3 regions of the Bradyrhizobium genosp. P genome follow, and region 2 is predicted to be linked to each of the others. Evidence: predicted binding sites of a transcription regulator. Region 2 holds the regulator's gene; each other region holds the start of a gene.
The links. Region 2 encodes HrcA, which represses chaperone genes, less so after heat shock. Its sites were predicted from a motif close to GTTAGCACTCNCNNNNNGNGAGTGCTAAC; they were not measured.
Positions count from the first base shown of each region.

Region 1 (4,857 bases), 1.1 Mb from region 2:
CCAGGCCGCACGACGATCTCGCTCATAAACCTTGTTGTCGCAGACGATCGCGAACAGGACAGCGATGATCGCTGAGTGTCCGATGGTGTCAATCTTTCCGAATTCGAAGCAGGCACTGATGAACATCCCGGCAAGCACCACAGCCGCGCAGCGCCGGATCAGCGGCGTCCAGAGCAGGGCAAAGGCGAGCGTGAACTCCACCATGCCCGCGGCGCGCATGTAGAACTCATTGTCGAAGCCGAGGGTGATGGCGGCGTGCTCGATGAGAAGCGGGAAGCTCCATTCCGGGTAGGCCCATTTTTCGATCGAGGCCCACATCAATGTCACGGCGGCTGTATACCGAACGACGTCGAGTGGCCGAATTCCGAGGAGATCCTTCCGCAGTCCCACCAGCCCAAGGTAGGCGGCTATGCCAAGAAAAATCGGGTAGTCGGCCAAGTGAAAGGCGCCGTAACTGTACACGGCAATCCCGAACAACACCGCCATCCCCGCCGCCGACACCGGCAGCGTCCGTCGCCACAACATGCCTGCGACGACCGCGAGCTGCAACGCGCCCACCAGGGCCGACGTCGTCTTCAGCTCAGGGGTCAGCAGGATCCCGCCAACGGCCCAGATCGAGATGAAGAAGAATCCGCAGGCGGCGCGGATCATCTCCTCGGTGCGCAGCCGCAACGGGTTGGTGACGCGGTCGAGGGTGCGGATCGTCGCCTCACCCAGAGAGGTATGCTCGATCACGCAACCTGCAAAAAGCCAGAAAACGGCAATGCCGAGAAGCAGTTCGAAATCCAGACACAGAACGTTTTCAAGTCCCCGGGGTTGCCCGGCCACATCATAGGCACAGAACCATTTGACATGCGCCTCGGCATCCCGTGCCGCCACGACGCAAAACAGGATGCCCGCGATGCACTTAGCGAAGAAGGAGCTTCCAAGGGATGCCGAAATAGCGTTACGCCCCCGCCCACTGAACATCGCACAACCGTCCACCTTAACGATTTGTTCATCTTACCTTAAATTTTAGTGTTTTTCGCTAGCCAACGTCCCCTGGTTGCTTCGTGGTTAACGTCAGCGGGGCGCGGGCGGGCACCATCTTTTCCGCCGATTGGGTCAGATTTTAGCTAATTCCGGCACGGAGGCTCAATTCCACCTGTCGTAGTGAAATCCCGGACAGGGTCGGATTGGGAGCCGGTAGATGTTCGGAGCGTTGAGCGTCGTGTGTGTCGGGATGGGCTCGGTGCTTGCCTATGGAGCCAGGTGGTGCCGGTCGCGGACCGAGATCCTGGAGACCGGCGCGGGGTGGCTTCTGGTCGCCGGTCTTGGCCTTTTGGGATCGGCACTGCCCCACGTGTCCTGACAGGCGTCCGAGCGCGAGCCGATCAGGTACGCCCGATTATCGCGGCAACCTCGGTGCAACGGAAGTCGGCGAAGATGCGGTGAGGGTTTGAAGGAAGGCAATCAGGTCCTTCTTCTCGCTCGCGGTCAGAGACAAAGGCTTAATCTGCGGCGATCGGCTCGGACGGTCAATTCCGCCCGTGTTGTAAAGCTCGATGACATCTTCCAGGGTCGCGACCGATCCGTCGTGCATGTAGGGCCCGCGGCGCGCGACGTCCCGCAATGTCGGCGTCTTGAATGCGTAGCGCAGCTTCGCCGAGGTCGGAAACAATCGACCACGCCCAATATCATTGTCCTTGGCGGTTCCAATGTCCTGAAAGGACCCGTCCGAGAAGGAAGGTCCGCTGTGGCACGACGAGCACCGCGCCTTGCCGTTGAAGAGCTGAAAGCCGTGCTTTGCCGCCGCGCTGATCGCGGCGTCGTCTCCCCCGATCCACCGGTCGAACGGCGCCTCGCCCGCAACGATAGAGCGCTCGAAGGTCGCCAGGGCCGCTTCGATTCTGGGCCGCGTGATCGCGCCCTCTCCAAATGCATGGGCGAACGCATCAACGTAAGCCGGGATTGCCGAGAGACGTGCGATTAATTCCGGCTCGGAAAGATTCATGTTCGCCGGATTCTTGATCGGCCCGAATGCTACGGATTCGAGGTCCCTGAACTTCCCGTCCCACCCAAGCGGCTGGGTGAAAGCCACGTCGATTAGCGTCGGTGCACGGATCGGCAGGCCCTTCGGATCCTCACCGATTGCGCGCGGAAGCCCGTCAGCCCATGACAGGGATGGATTGTGGCAGCTGGCGCAGGAGCGGGTCTTGGATCCCGAAAGCAGCGGATCGAAAAACAAACTCGCTCCGAGCGCGGATTTTGCTTCGGAGTGAGGGTTGCTGCTTGGGAAAGGAATGACGGCCGACCGACGATAGCCGGCGCGGATCGTCTCCAGGCCGTCGGGCGCTTTCGTCGCGTTCAAGGCAAGCGGCAACCCTACGAGCAAAAATGCCGCGAGCACGGTCAGACTGACCCAAATCCTCATCGGGGTCCTCGAACGATATCCTGCCCGGTATATGCCCCAAGCATGTTCAAGGAAGGTTTAACAAAGGGTTGCGGGCAACTACGGATACCCGCGGCGTCCGCCTCGGTCACGCTCATCGACGTCTTCAGGATCGATAGCGGGAAGATGCAAAGACAACGAGGCGAAACAATAATTCGCCGCAATTTCAGCAAGACCATGCTAGCCGGAGAAATTGCAGAGGCACAATTGCGCAGGTCTCAGGACCTAAAATCTTGCCGCCCCTTGTAACTTGTTCTTATGGGCGTATACGCATGATTAGCACTCGCATATTGTGACTGCCAATCCAAAAACAACACGCAAACAAGGAGGATCGCATGAAATTCCGTCCGCTTCACGACCGCGTCGTGGTCAAGCGTATCGACGCCGAAGAGAAGACTACTGGCGGCATCATCATTCCGGACAGTGCCAAGGAAAAGCCCTCGCAGGGCGAAATCACCGCCGTTGGCCCGGGTGGCCGCGACGAAGCTGGCAAGCTGATCCCGATCGACCTCAAGGTCGGTGACCGCGTGCTGTTCGGCAAGTGGTCCGGCACCGAGGTCAAGATCGACAATGAAGACCTGTTGATCATGAAGGAAAGCGACATCATGGGTGTCCTCACTGACATCCCCGCCGCGAAGAAGAAGGCCGCTTAAGCGCCGTCTCCCTAAAATGATCTCACAAGGATAAGCAAGCATGGCTAGTAAAGAAGTTAAATTCGGCGTTGAAGCGCGGGACAAAATGTTGCGCGGCGTCGACATTCTGAACAACGCGGTAAAAGTCACGCTCGGCCCCAAGGGCCGCAACGTCGTGCTCGAAAAGTCGTTCGGCGCTCCCCGCATCACCAAGGACGGCGTCACCGTCGCCAAGGAAATCGAGCTTGAGGACAAGTTCGAAAACATGGGCGCCCAGATGGTGCGCGAAGTCGCCTCCAAGTCGGCCGACGCTGCCGGCGACGGCACCACCACCGCGACCGTGCTGGCTGCGGCCATCATTAGGGAGGGTGCCAAGTCGGTTGCCGCCGGGATGAACCCGATGGATCTGAAGCGCGGTATCGACCTGGCAGTGGATGCCGTGGTCGCGGATCTCGTCAAGAACTCCAAGAAGGTCACCTCGAACGAGGAAATCGCCCAGGTTGGCACCATTTCCGCCAACGGCGACGCCGAAATCGGGAAGTTCCTCGCAGACGCGATGAAAAAGGTCGGCAACGAGGGCGTCATCACTGTTGAAGAAGCTAAGTCGCTCGAAACCGAGCTTGAAGTCGTCGAAGGCATGCAATTCGACCGCGGCTATATCTCGCCTTACTTCGTCACTAACGCCGACAAGATGCGCGTGGAAATGGAAGATGCCTACGTTCTCATCAACGAGAAGAAGCTCTCCTCGCTGAATGAGCTGCTCCCGCTGCTCGAAGCTGTCGTGCAGAGCGGCAAGCCGCTGGTCATCATCGCAGAAGACGTCGAAGGCGAGGCGCTTGCCACCCTCGTCGTCAACCGCCTGCGCGGCGGCCTGAAGGTTGCAGCCGTCAAGGCGCCCGGCTTCGGCGATCGCCGCAAAGCGATGCTGCAAGACATCGCGGTTCTGACCGGCGGTCAGGCGATCTCGGAAGATCTCGGCATCAAGATGGAGAACGTAACGCTCGCCATGCTCGGTCGCGCCAAGAAGGTGATGATCGACAAGGAAAATACCACGATCGTCAGCGGCGCCGGCAAGAAGACCGACATCGAAGCACGCGTCAATCAGATCAAGGCGCAGATCGAGGAAACCACCTCGGACTACGACCGTGAGAAGCTGCAGGAGCGTCTCGCCAAGCTCGCAGGCGGCGTCGCGGTGATCCGCGTCGGCGGCGCTACCGAGGTTGAGGTGAAGGAGCGCAAGGATCGCGTGGATGATGCGATGCATGCGACCCGTGCGGCTGTCGAGGAAGGCATCGTCCCGGGCGGCGGCGTCGCCCTGCTCCGTGCCTCCGAGCAGCTCAAGGGCCTGCGTACCAAGAACGACGACCAGAAGACCGGCGTCGAGATCGTGCGCAAGGCGTTGTCGGCTCCCGCGCGCCAGATCGCGATCAACGCTGGTGAAGACGGTTCGGTGATCGTCGGCAAGATCCTGGAGAACAAGGCCTACGCTTACGGCTTCGACTCGCAGACCGGCGAATACGTCAACCTTATCTCCAAGGGCATCATCGATCCGACCAAGGTGGTTCGTGCGGCGATTCAAAACGCGGCTTCTGTGGCAGCGCTCCTGATCACCACCGAAGCCATGGTAGCTGAACTGCCGAAGAAGAACGCTGGCGGCGGCGGCATGCCTCCGGGTGGCGGCGGCATGGGCGGTATGGACTTCTAAGTCCAAGCCTTGAGGCTCGATCAAAACAACAAAGGCTCGGCAACAATGCCGGGCCTTTACGTTGCGTTCGACCGTTTGGAAATAACTCG
Region 1 is NZ_CP188195.1:9,051,218-9,056,074, forward strand. It holds gene ACP2YO_RS43425 (hypothetical protein) at 1-969, opposite strand, end outside; gene ACP2YO_RS43430 (hypothetical protein) at 1,190-1,351, shown strand; gene ACP2YO_RS43435 (cytochrome-c peroxidase) at 1,388-2,413, opposite strand; gene ACP2YO_RS43440 (co-chaperone GroES) at 2,767-3,084, shown strand; gene groL (chaperonin GroEL) at 3,125-4,768, shown strand.
Region 1: a site for HrcA is predicted at 2,707-2,735, ahead of ACP2YO_RS43440 (co-chaperone GroES). Genes of this name have one in related genera too.

Region 2 (4,857 bases):
TGCGGTCGCGTGCCTGACACCATTGATATCAAGCCGACCATGCGCGCCCGGCCCGACGCCGGCATATTCATCGCCGCGCCAGTAGACGAGGTTGTGCTTGCACTCTGCGCCGGCGCGCGCGTGATTGGAAATCTCGTAGGCCGGCAGTCCCTCGCGCGCGCAGACCTCCTGGGTCACGTCGTAGAGTGCACGCGCGGTCGATTCGTCCGGCGTCTGCAGCTTGCCCGCGGCGTGCAATCCGAAGAACGGCGTGCCTTCCTCGATCGTCAGCTGATAGAGCGACAAATGCTCGGCGGCTTCCGAGATCGCCTGCTTCAATTCGCTCGACCACATCTGCGGCGTCTGGCCGGGGCGGGCATAGATCAGGTCGAAGGAGTAACGGTCGAAGGCGGTGCGTGCGATCGCAACTGCATCGAGCGCCTCGCGTGCGGTGTGCAGGCGTCCAAGCGCCTTCAGTGAGGCATCGTCGAGCGCCTGCACGCCGAGCGATACGCGATTGACCCCTGCCGTGCGGTAGCCGCGAAAGCGTGTCGCCTCGACGCTGGTCGGATTGGCCTCGAGCGTGACCTCGACGTCATCAGCGACCGACCAATGCTTGCCGATTGCATCGAGCACCGCGCCGACAGTCTGCGGCTGCATCAACGACGGCGTGCCGCCACCGAGGAAGATCGATGACACCTCGCGCCCCGGCACGCGGGCCGCGGTGGTCTCGATCTCGCGGGCGAACGCGCGTACGAAGCGCTCCTCGTCGACGGGCGCGTGCCGGACATGGCTGTTGAAATCGCAATATGGGCATTTCGACAGGCAGAACGGCCAGTGCACGTAGACGCCGAATGCCCTTCGTTCAGCGTGGCTCAAGGCAGATCTCCGCGAGCTTCACGAAGGCGCGGGCGCGATGTGACAGGCCGAGCCCGATCGGCGGCAGGCCGTGCTTCTCGATGCTGGTCATTTCACCGAAGGTACGCGCGTGTCCGTCGGGCAGAAAGGCCGGATCGTAGCCGAAGCCGGCAGTGCCGCGCGGCGGCCAGACGAAAGTTCCATCGACCCGGGCCTCGACCTCTTCGAGATGATCGTCGGGCCAGGCCACACACAGCGCGGAGACGAAATGCGCCCTGCGCTTGTCCGGCGTGGTGGCGCCGCGCTCCTGCAACAGGCGCTCGATCTGGGTCATCGCCGCCATGAAGTCCTTGCTCTCGCCGGCCCAGCGCGCCGAATAGATACCGGGTGCGCCGTCGAGCGCGTCGACCACGAGGCCGGAATCGTCGGCAAAGGCCGGCAATCCGGTTGCCTTCGCTGCAGCGATAGCCTTGATCACGGCATTGGCGCGAAAGCTGTTGCCGGTCTCCTCGGGCTCGGCGAGGCCAAGCTCACCGGCCGACACCGCTTCCACCCCGTAAGGCGCCAGCAGCTCCCGCATCTCGGCGAGTTTGCCGGGATTGTGGGTGGCGATGACGAGCTTTCCGGTGATTCGGCGGTGCATGGCCAATCTGACTACGCGACCGCGATCTTTTGCAAGTCGACCAGACGCGCGACACCTCTGCGGGCGAGCGCCATCAGCGCCAGGAATTCGTCCTGCGAGAACGGCGTCTTCTCGGCGGTGCCCTGCACCTCGATGATGCGGCCGTCGCCGGTCATGACGAAATTGGCGTCGGTGTCGGCCTCGGAGTCCTCGGCATAGTCGAGGTCGAGCACCGGCGTGCCCTTGTAGATACCGCATGAAATCGCCGCCACGTTGTCGCGCAGCACGTTGGCCTTCAGCATGTTGCGGGTCTTCATCCAGTTGATGCAATCCGCAAGCGCCACCCAGGCGCCGGTGATCGAGGCGGTACGGGTGCCGCCGTCGGCCTGGATGACATCGCAATCGACGGTGATCTGGCGCTCGCCGAGCGCTTCCAAATCGACCGCGGCGCGCAGCGAGCGGCCGATCAGCCGCTGAATCTCGACGGTGCGGCCGCCCTGCTTGCCGGCGGAGGCCTCGCGGCGGGTTCGCTCCAGCGTGGCACGCGGCAGCATGCCATATTCGGCGGTGACCCAGCCGCGGCCCTGGCCCTTCAGCCATGGCGGCAGCCGCTCCTCGAGCGTGGCGGTCACCAGCACATGGGTGTCGCCGAATTTCACCATGCAGGAGCCCTCGGCATATTTGACGACGCCGCGTTCCAGCGACACGGGACGCAGTTCATCGGGCGCACGGCGGCTTGGCCGCATGGGAATCCTCCGAAAATCCGAGAGAAGCAGTCGGAGCGTGACGACCTATCCTTGAATCGTCATCGCGCTCTAACACTTTGTTTCAGCATGATCTTTTCGGAAAAACCGGTTCCTGTTCGTCCCGATCATGCTCAAGGCGTGCTTGTAGGAGGGGGAAGCGGCAGCGGCAAGGGTTTTCGGCCCGGCCTGCGGGGGTGAATGCGTGCTTGTCACGGGCCTCGCGGATCGACAGATTGGGGGCAATTGTGAGGGAGTAGAACGTGGCTCACCACGACCCGATCAGCCTGATCACGCCGCATGCGGGGCTTGCCCAGCTCAACGAGCGTTCGCGCGACATTTTTCGTCAAATCGTCGAAAGCTATCTGGCGACCGGCGAGCCTGTCGGCTCGCGCAACATCTCGCGCCTGATCGCGCTGCCCCTGTCGCCGGCATCGGTCCGCAACGTGATGTCGGACCTCGAGCAGCTCGGGCTGATCTACGCGCCGCACACATCGGCCGGCCGGCTGCCGACCGAACTCGGCCTGCGCTTTTTCGTCGACGCGCTGATGCAGGTGGGCGATCTCACCGAGGCGGAGCGCCAATCGATCCAGACCCAGCTTGCCTCCGTCGGCCGTGCACAATCGGTCGAGGCGGCGCTTGGCGAAGCGCTGACCCGGCTGTCGGGGCTGACCCGTGCGGCAGCGGTGGTGCTGACGCCAAAATCGAACGCGCGGTTGAAGCACATCGAATTCGTCCGGCTGGAACCGGAGAAGGCGCTGGTCGTGCTGGTCGCTGAAGACGGTCAGGTCGAGAATCGGGTGCTGGCGCTGCCGCCGGGCGTTCCCTCCTCGGCGCTGATCGAAGCGACCAATTTCCTCAACGCGCGGATTCGCGGCCGGACCCTGGCCGAAGCGCGCCTCGAGCTCGAGACCGCCTTGACGCAGAACCGCGCCGAGCTCGATCAACTGACGCAGAAGGTCGTGACGGCCGGCATCGCGAGCTGGTCCGGCGGCGAGAGCGAAGCCCGGCAGCTGATCGTGCGCGGCCACGCCAATCTGCTGGAGGATCTGCATGCGCTCGACGATCTCGAGCGCATCAAGTCGCTGTTTGATGATCTCGAGACCAAGCGTGGCGTGATTGACCTGCTGGGTCGCGCCGAGCGCGGTGAGGGGGTACGGATCTTCATCGGCTCGGAGAACAAGCTGTTCTCGCTGTCGGGTTCCTCGACCATTATCGCGCCTTACAGCGATGCCCATGGCCGGATCGTCGGCGTCCTCGGCGTGATCGGCCCGACGCGGCTGAATTATGCCAGGGTGATCCCGACGGTTGATTACGCCGCGCGCATTGTCAGCAAGATCCTGGGTGGCTGACCGGACGGAAGTTCGTTTCCATTTGACGCGTTTTCTTCACGCGAACCGGAGGCCACTTCGCTCGAAACCGCTATGTGGCGCTTGATTTTCGCCGCTCAAAGCACGATATCCGGGCCAGCCAATCCCCAAGATTTGAACCGCGCGCGTTTTTCGAGAAGGCAAGCCATGACCGATCCGAACCGGACCAATGACAATACCGAGAATCCGGCTCCGACGGGCGAGCCTGTGACCTCCAAGCCCTACATCATGCCCGACGATCCGGAAGTCGGATCGGCGGAAGCCTTGAGCAAGGAACTGGCTGAGGCGCGCGACAAGACGCTGCGCACGCTGGCCGAGATGGAGAATCTCCGTCAGCGCACCCGCCGCGAGGTCGCCGACGCCAAGACCTATGGGATCACCGGCTTCGCCCGCGACGTGCTCGATATCGCCGACAATCTGCAGCGTGCACTCGATGCGGTTCCGGCCGAGACCAAGGAAGCCGCCGATCCCGGCCTGAAGGCATTGATCGAAGGCGTCGAGCTGACCGAGCGCTCACTGCTCAACGCGCTGGAGAAGAACGGCGTGAAGAAGTTCGACCCGATCGGCGAGAAGTTCGATCCGAACTTCCAGCAGGCGATGTACGAAGTGCCCGACCCGTCGGTGCCATCAGGCACGGTGGTGCAGGTCATGCAGGCCGGCTACATGATCGGCGAGCGCATTTTGCGCCCGGCGCTGGTGGGGGTCTCCAAGGGCGGCGCCAAGGCCGCTCCGGGTGCCGACTTCACGGCCTGATCGCCGTGACTTCGCGCGAAAGACCTTACGCGCGAAAGGCTTGCGCCAAGAAACCTCAAGCCAGGAAACTTAAGCGATGTCCGATGACTGGATGCGCTTGACGCCGGCCTTGGCCATGTCGGCCCAGGCCTTCGCAAGCGACCCTTGCGTGTCGATGCCGCGGCAGGCGTCTTCCACCACATAGGTTTCGAAGCCGGCCTTGCGCCCGTCCAGCGCGGTCCACGCCACGCAGAAATCGGTGGCAAGTCCCGCGATGAAGACGCGCTTGACGTTGCGCGCCTTGAGATAGGGCGCAAGTCCGGTGGTCGTCTTGCCGTCGGCCTCGGTGAAGGCGGAGTAGCTGTCGACGTCCTGGTGAAAACCCTTGCGGATGATCAACTCGGCTTGCGGGATTGCGAGGTCTTTCGACAGCGAGGCGCCGTCGGTGCCCTGCACGCAGTGGTCCGGCCACAGCACTTGCTTGCCATAGGCGAGGTCGATCGTCTCGAATGGCTTCTTGCCGGAATGGGCCGAGGCAAAAGAGACGTGTCCG
Region 2 is NZ_CP188195.1:190,901-195,757, reverse strand. It holds gene hemW (radical SAM family heme chaperone HemW) at 1-858, opposite strand, end outside; gene rdgB (RdgB/HAM1 family non-canonical purine NTP pyrophosphatase) at 845-1,480, opposite strand; gene rph (ribonuclease PH) at 1,492-2,205, opposite strand; gene hrcA (heat-inducible transcriptional repressor HrcA) at 2,466-3,554, shown strand; gene grpE (nucleotide exchange factor GrpE) at 3,720-4,325, shown strand; gene pncA (bifunctional nicotinamidase/pyrazinamidase) at 4,395-4,857, opposite strand, start outside.

Region 3 (4,857 bases), 1.2 Mb from region 2:
GAACAGTTGGACTTAGAAGTCCATACCGCCCATACCGCCCATCCCACCGCCGCCCGCAGGCATGCCGCCGCCGGCATTCTTCTTCGGCACTTCAGCCACCATGGCTTCGGTGGTGATCAGCAACGCCGCAACTGAGGCCGCGTTCTGGATCGCTACGCGAACCACCTTGGTCGGGTCGATGATGCCCTTGGAGATCAGGTTGACGTATTCGCCGGTCTGCGAGTCGAAACCGTAGGCGTACTGATCCTTCTCGAGGATCTTGCCGACGATCACCGAACCATCTTCACCTGCGTTGATCGCGATCTGGCGGGCCGGCGCGGACAGCGCCTTGCGCACGATCTCGACGCCGGTCTTCTGGTCGTCGTTCTTGGTGCGAAGCCCCTTGAGGTGCTCGGAGGCACGCAGCAGGGCGACGCCGCCGCCCGGCACGATGCCTTCTTCAACCGCCGCACGGGTCGCATGCATCGCGTCATCAACGCGGTCCTTGCGCTCCTTCACCTCAACCTCGGTCGCGCCGCCGACGCGGATCACCGCGACACCGCCTGCGAGCTTGGCGAGACGCTCCTGCAGCTTCTCACGGTCGTAGTCCGAGGTGGTTTCCACGATCTGCGCCTTGATCTGATTGACGCGTGCTTCGATGTCGGTCTTCTTGCCGGCGCCGCTGACGATGGTGGTGTTCTCCTTGTCGATCATCACCTTCTTGGCGCGACCGAGCATGGCGAGCGTGACGTTCTCCATCTTGATGCCGAGATCTTCCGAGATCGCCTGACCGCCGGTCAGAACCGCGATGTCCTGCAGCATCGCTTTGCGGCGATCGCCGAAGCCCGGAGCCTTGACGGCTGCAACCTTCAGGCCGCCGCGCAGGCGGTTGACGACGAGGGTGGCAAGCGCCTCGCCTTCGACGTCTTCTGCGATGATGACCAGCGGCTTGCCGCTCTGCACGACAGCTTCGAGCAGCGGGAGCAGCTCATTCAGCGAGGAGAGCTTCTTCTCGTTGATGAGGATGTAGGCATCTTCCATTTCCACGCGCATCTTGTCGGCGTTAGTGACGAAGTAAGGCGAGATATAGCCGCGGTCGAATTGCATGCCTTCGACGACTTCAAGCTCGGTTTCGAGCGACTTAGCTTCTTCAACAGTGATGACGCCCTCGTTGCCGACCTTTTTCATCGCGTCTGCGAGGAACTTCCCGATTTCGGCGTCGCCATTGGCGGAAATGGTGCCAACCTGGGCGATTTCCTCGTTCGAGGTGACCTTCTTGGAGTTCTTGACGAGATCCGCGACCACGGCATCCACTGCCAGGTCGATACCGCGCTTCAGATCCATCGGGTTCATGCCGGCGGCAACCGACTTGGCGCCTTCACGGACAATGGCTGCGGCCAGCACGGTCGCGGTGGTGGTGCCGTCCCCAGCAGCATCCGCCGCCTTGGAGGCGACTTCGCGCACCATCTGGGCGCCCATGTTTTCGAACTTGTCTTCAAGCTCGATTTCCTTGGCGACGGTGACGCCGTCCTTGGTGATGCGGGGAGCGCCGAACGACTTCTCGAGCACGACGTTGCGGCCCTTGGGGCCGAGCGTGACCTTCACCGCGTTGTTGAGAATGTCGACCCCGCGCAGCATTCTGTCGCGGGCATCGACGCCGAATTTGACTTCCTTGGCTGACATAATGATCTCCGTTTTCATCTGGTCAGATCCCAAAGGCCGCGCGACCGGGCGGGTTCTTGAAGGATGAGATCTGAATTGCGGGCCTCATCCTTCGAGACGCCGGCTACGCCGACTCCTCAGGATAAGGAAATCGGGCTGGCGCTTATGCGGCCTTCTTCTTGGCCGCGGGAACGTCGGTGAGGACGCCCATGATGTCGCTTTCCTTCATAATCAGCAGCTCCTGGCTGTCGATCTTGACCTCGGTACCCGACCACTTGCCGAACAGAACGCGGTCGCCGACCTTGAGGTCGATCGGGATCAGCTTGCCGGCTTCGTCACGGCCACCGGGGCCGACGGCGACGATTTCGCCCTGCAAGGGCTTTTCCTTGGCGCTGTCCGGAATGATGATGCCGCCAGTGGTTTTCTCTTCGGCGTCGATACGCTTGACTACAACGCGATCGTGAAGCGGACGGAATTTCATGGCGGCCTCCTCGGTTTGGTTTTTGTTTGGAGTTAGCACTCAGGGTTGGCGAGTGCCAACCACCTCGCACATAAGCCTGCGTTGCGCAGGCACAAGCCCTCGTGACCGGTCTCGAGGTGACTTTCCTTGAATTTGGGAATGTTGCAAGGATCCACCGGCCTCGCGCAATCTCATGCCAGGTGATTTGCGCCCGTGCATAAGTCGGCCCCGAAGCATGGGCGCCGATCTACATGGAATGAAGCGGGTGCGACTTCCGTTCTGGGTCACGAACCGGTCCTGGCGCCGGAGCAATCCGACTTCGGCAATGCCTTCGGAAGCAGACGCTCCCAGGGTCTGGCAGCAGGTCGCGATGGGCCAAAGGCAGAAGTCGCGTTTCGGCTATAGAACAAGCAAGCTTCTGTTAACGCAATGGCCATGATAATGCATATTGCGCATGATGAACGCTTAAGTTGTTGTCTATGAAACGATTTATGTTTTTCACGCTGATATCGCTCGTCGCTGCCTTCGCGACTTATAAATTCTTCTATCCGACCTACACCTATCGCTACCGGTTAACAGTCAACATTGAGGCGGACGGCAAGCTCCACTCGGGTTCAAGTGTGGTCGAGGTGATCTGGTACGCGCACTTTCTGCCAGAACTAGTGTCATTTTCACCAGAATTGCGCGGTCAGGCGGCGCTAGTACCTCTGCACAGTGATTATGACTCTTTGGAAGCGTCTGGGTAGGCTCGGCCCATTTTTGCGCGGGCTTTTTCTGTCGTGAACATCCATTTGATGCGGGAGCGTGCAGCATTTCTCTGCCGTTCCCAAGCGGTGATTTCGCGGCGCAGTCGCTTGGGGTCGTCGATCCTGCGAGCGAGGCACTGTCCCCGCAAGACGCCGATCTCGATCTCAACCATGTTGAGCCAGCTTGCGTGCTTGGGAGTGAAGTGGAACTCGATCCGCCGCGAGATCCGTCTGGCTTCGGCGGGCGGAAAGGTCTGATACAGGGCGCCGGCGGAGTGGGTCGATAAGTTATCCTGCACGACCCGGATGGTCTCGGCATCGGGATAATGGATGTCGACGAGGTCACGTACGCATTCGGCATAATCTTTTGCCGCTCGTCGCTCTGTAAGTTTGACCTTGCGCCAGGGACGATGCACGTCGAGGAGAACGAAGAGATTGACCGTCCCGTTGCGACGATACTCGTAATCGTAACGTTCGAGCCGGCCCGGCTTCATCGGGATTGGCTGACGGACCTCGCCGATGAGTTGCACCGGACTTTCGTCGAAGCACACGACCGGCCGCTTGGGATCGGGCACCTCGGCATAGAGATCAAGCACGTCCTCCATGCGGGCGACGTATTCGCCATCGACCTGCGACCTGCGGAATGCACCACATATCTTTGCGCCATGGTTTGAGGTCATTTTCCGCCAGGCGTCGCCGAACCGTCTCGTGCGACAGGCTGTCGTGTTCGGTGAGATTGACTATCGCACCTGCCAGCAGCTTGAGCGTCCAGCGGGCACGGCCCTTTGGGGGGCTGGCACAGGCGGTCGCCACCAGCAAGGCTTCTTCCTTGCCCGTGAGTTTGCGCTCCGCTCCGGGACGCGGCTCTTCGCTCAGCGCCCGCTCCAGATTGCCTTCCACGAAGCGTCGCTTGGTCCGGTACACGGTCGAGCCGCTCACGCCAACGCTCCTGGCGATCTCCTCGTCGCCGGCCGCGGCATCGGCAGCCAGCAAAATCTGTGCTCGCTTGAGCTTGCGGGACGCATGCTTGCCGCCGCTAAGCAGCGCCTTGAGTTCGGTCCGCTCGACTTGGCTGAGTTCGACCCGATAGCGTACATTCATGCCTGCCTCCTTGATCGAGGCACGCACGAACAACTGAATCGGATGGCCGGCGTGAGTCCTTCGGCAAAAGCCTTCACGCCCAAACAGGGGCAGTACCTCGCCTTCATCCACCTCTATACGCGTCTGCACCGCAGACCCCCGGCGGAAACCGACATGCGAGAGTATTTTCGCGTCACCCCGCCTTCGGTTCACCAAATGGTGCTCTCGCTCGAGCGAGGCGGCCTCATCAAAAGGCAGCCCAGGACACCTCGTAGTATCGAAGTCCTCGTCGATCCCAACGACCTGCCGGAGCTAATCTGACCGCCGACCCAACCCGTCAAAATCACTGTGCAGAGCCACTAGTTGATCTTGGGGAGCGCGGCGTGGTGGTGGCGACGCTAACAGCCGATGATTGGGGTTGGCACAATAGCAATGCGGGTTGGAGCGCACAGTGGCTTGTTCCTCGCGCATTTGGTGTCGGGGATTCAAATGAAGGGTTGTCCACACTTGCTAGTCTGCGCGGCAAGCGCGAACTCTCCCTCGACAATCTCCCGCGCTTTTTGTGGTTCTCGAATCCGCGAGACCCAACCACAGCTAAGACGATACTTGTAGACGATATGCCGTCCGAATTCGGCTCCTCTGCCAAGTTTGCGGGAGCATTTGTTGAGATCACAGGCGACCCGCTCGTAATCAACATCCTTGAACGGCTGCCGTGGATTAGGTCGCTGGAGAACAAGCCCGCCGGCGAAGATCGTATCTACCTACCGAACAAGCTTAGCATCGGCCGTTACATGTTTATTGGAGACGCTTCGTGAGATCGGAACGTCTGCAAACGCGTCGCTTCGGAGGACGGCCAGTCGGTTCCGGTCTACCCCGGTAAGCGGACCATATCTGAGCGCGCTTGCACTTCGCATATGGGCCAACAAGAGA
Region 3 is NZ_CP188195.1:8,945,208-8,950,064, forward strand. It holds gene groL (chaperonin GroEL) at 13-1,662, opposite strand; gene ACP2YO_RS42955 (co-chaperone GroES) at 1,805-2,122, opposite strand; gene ACP2YO_RS42960 (hypothetical protein) at 2,593-2,847, shown strand; partial or broken gene ACP2YO_RS42965 (IS630 family transposase) at 2,820-3,948, opposite strand; gene ACP2YO_RS42970 (LexA family protein) at 3,991-4,248, shown strand; gene ACP2YO_RS42975 (hypothetical protein) at 4,311-4,742, shown strand.
Region 3: a site for HrcA is predicted at 2,154-2,182, ahead of ACP2YO_RS42955 (co-chaperone GroES). Genes of this name have one in related genera too.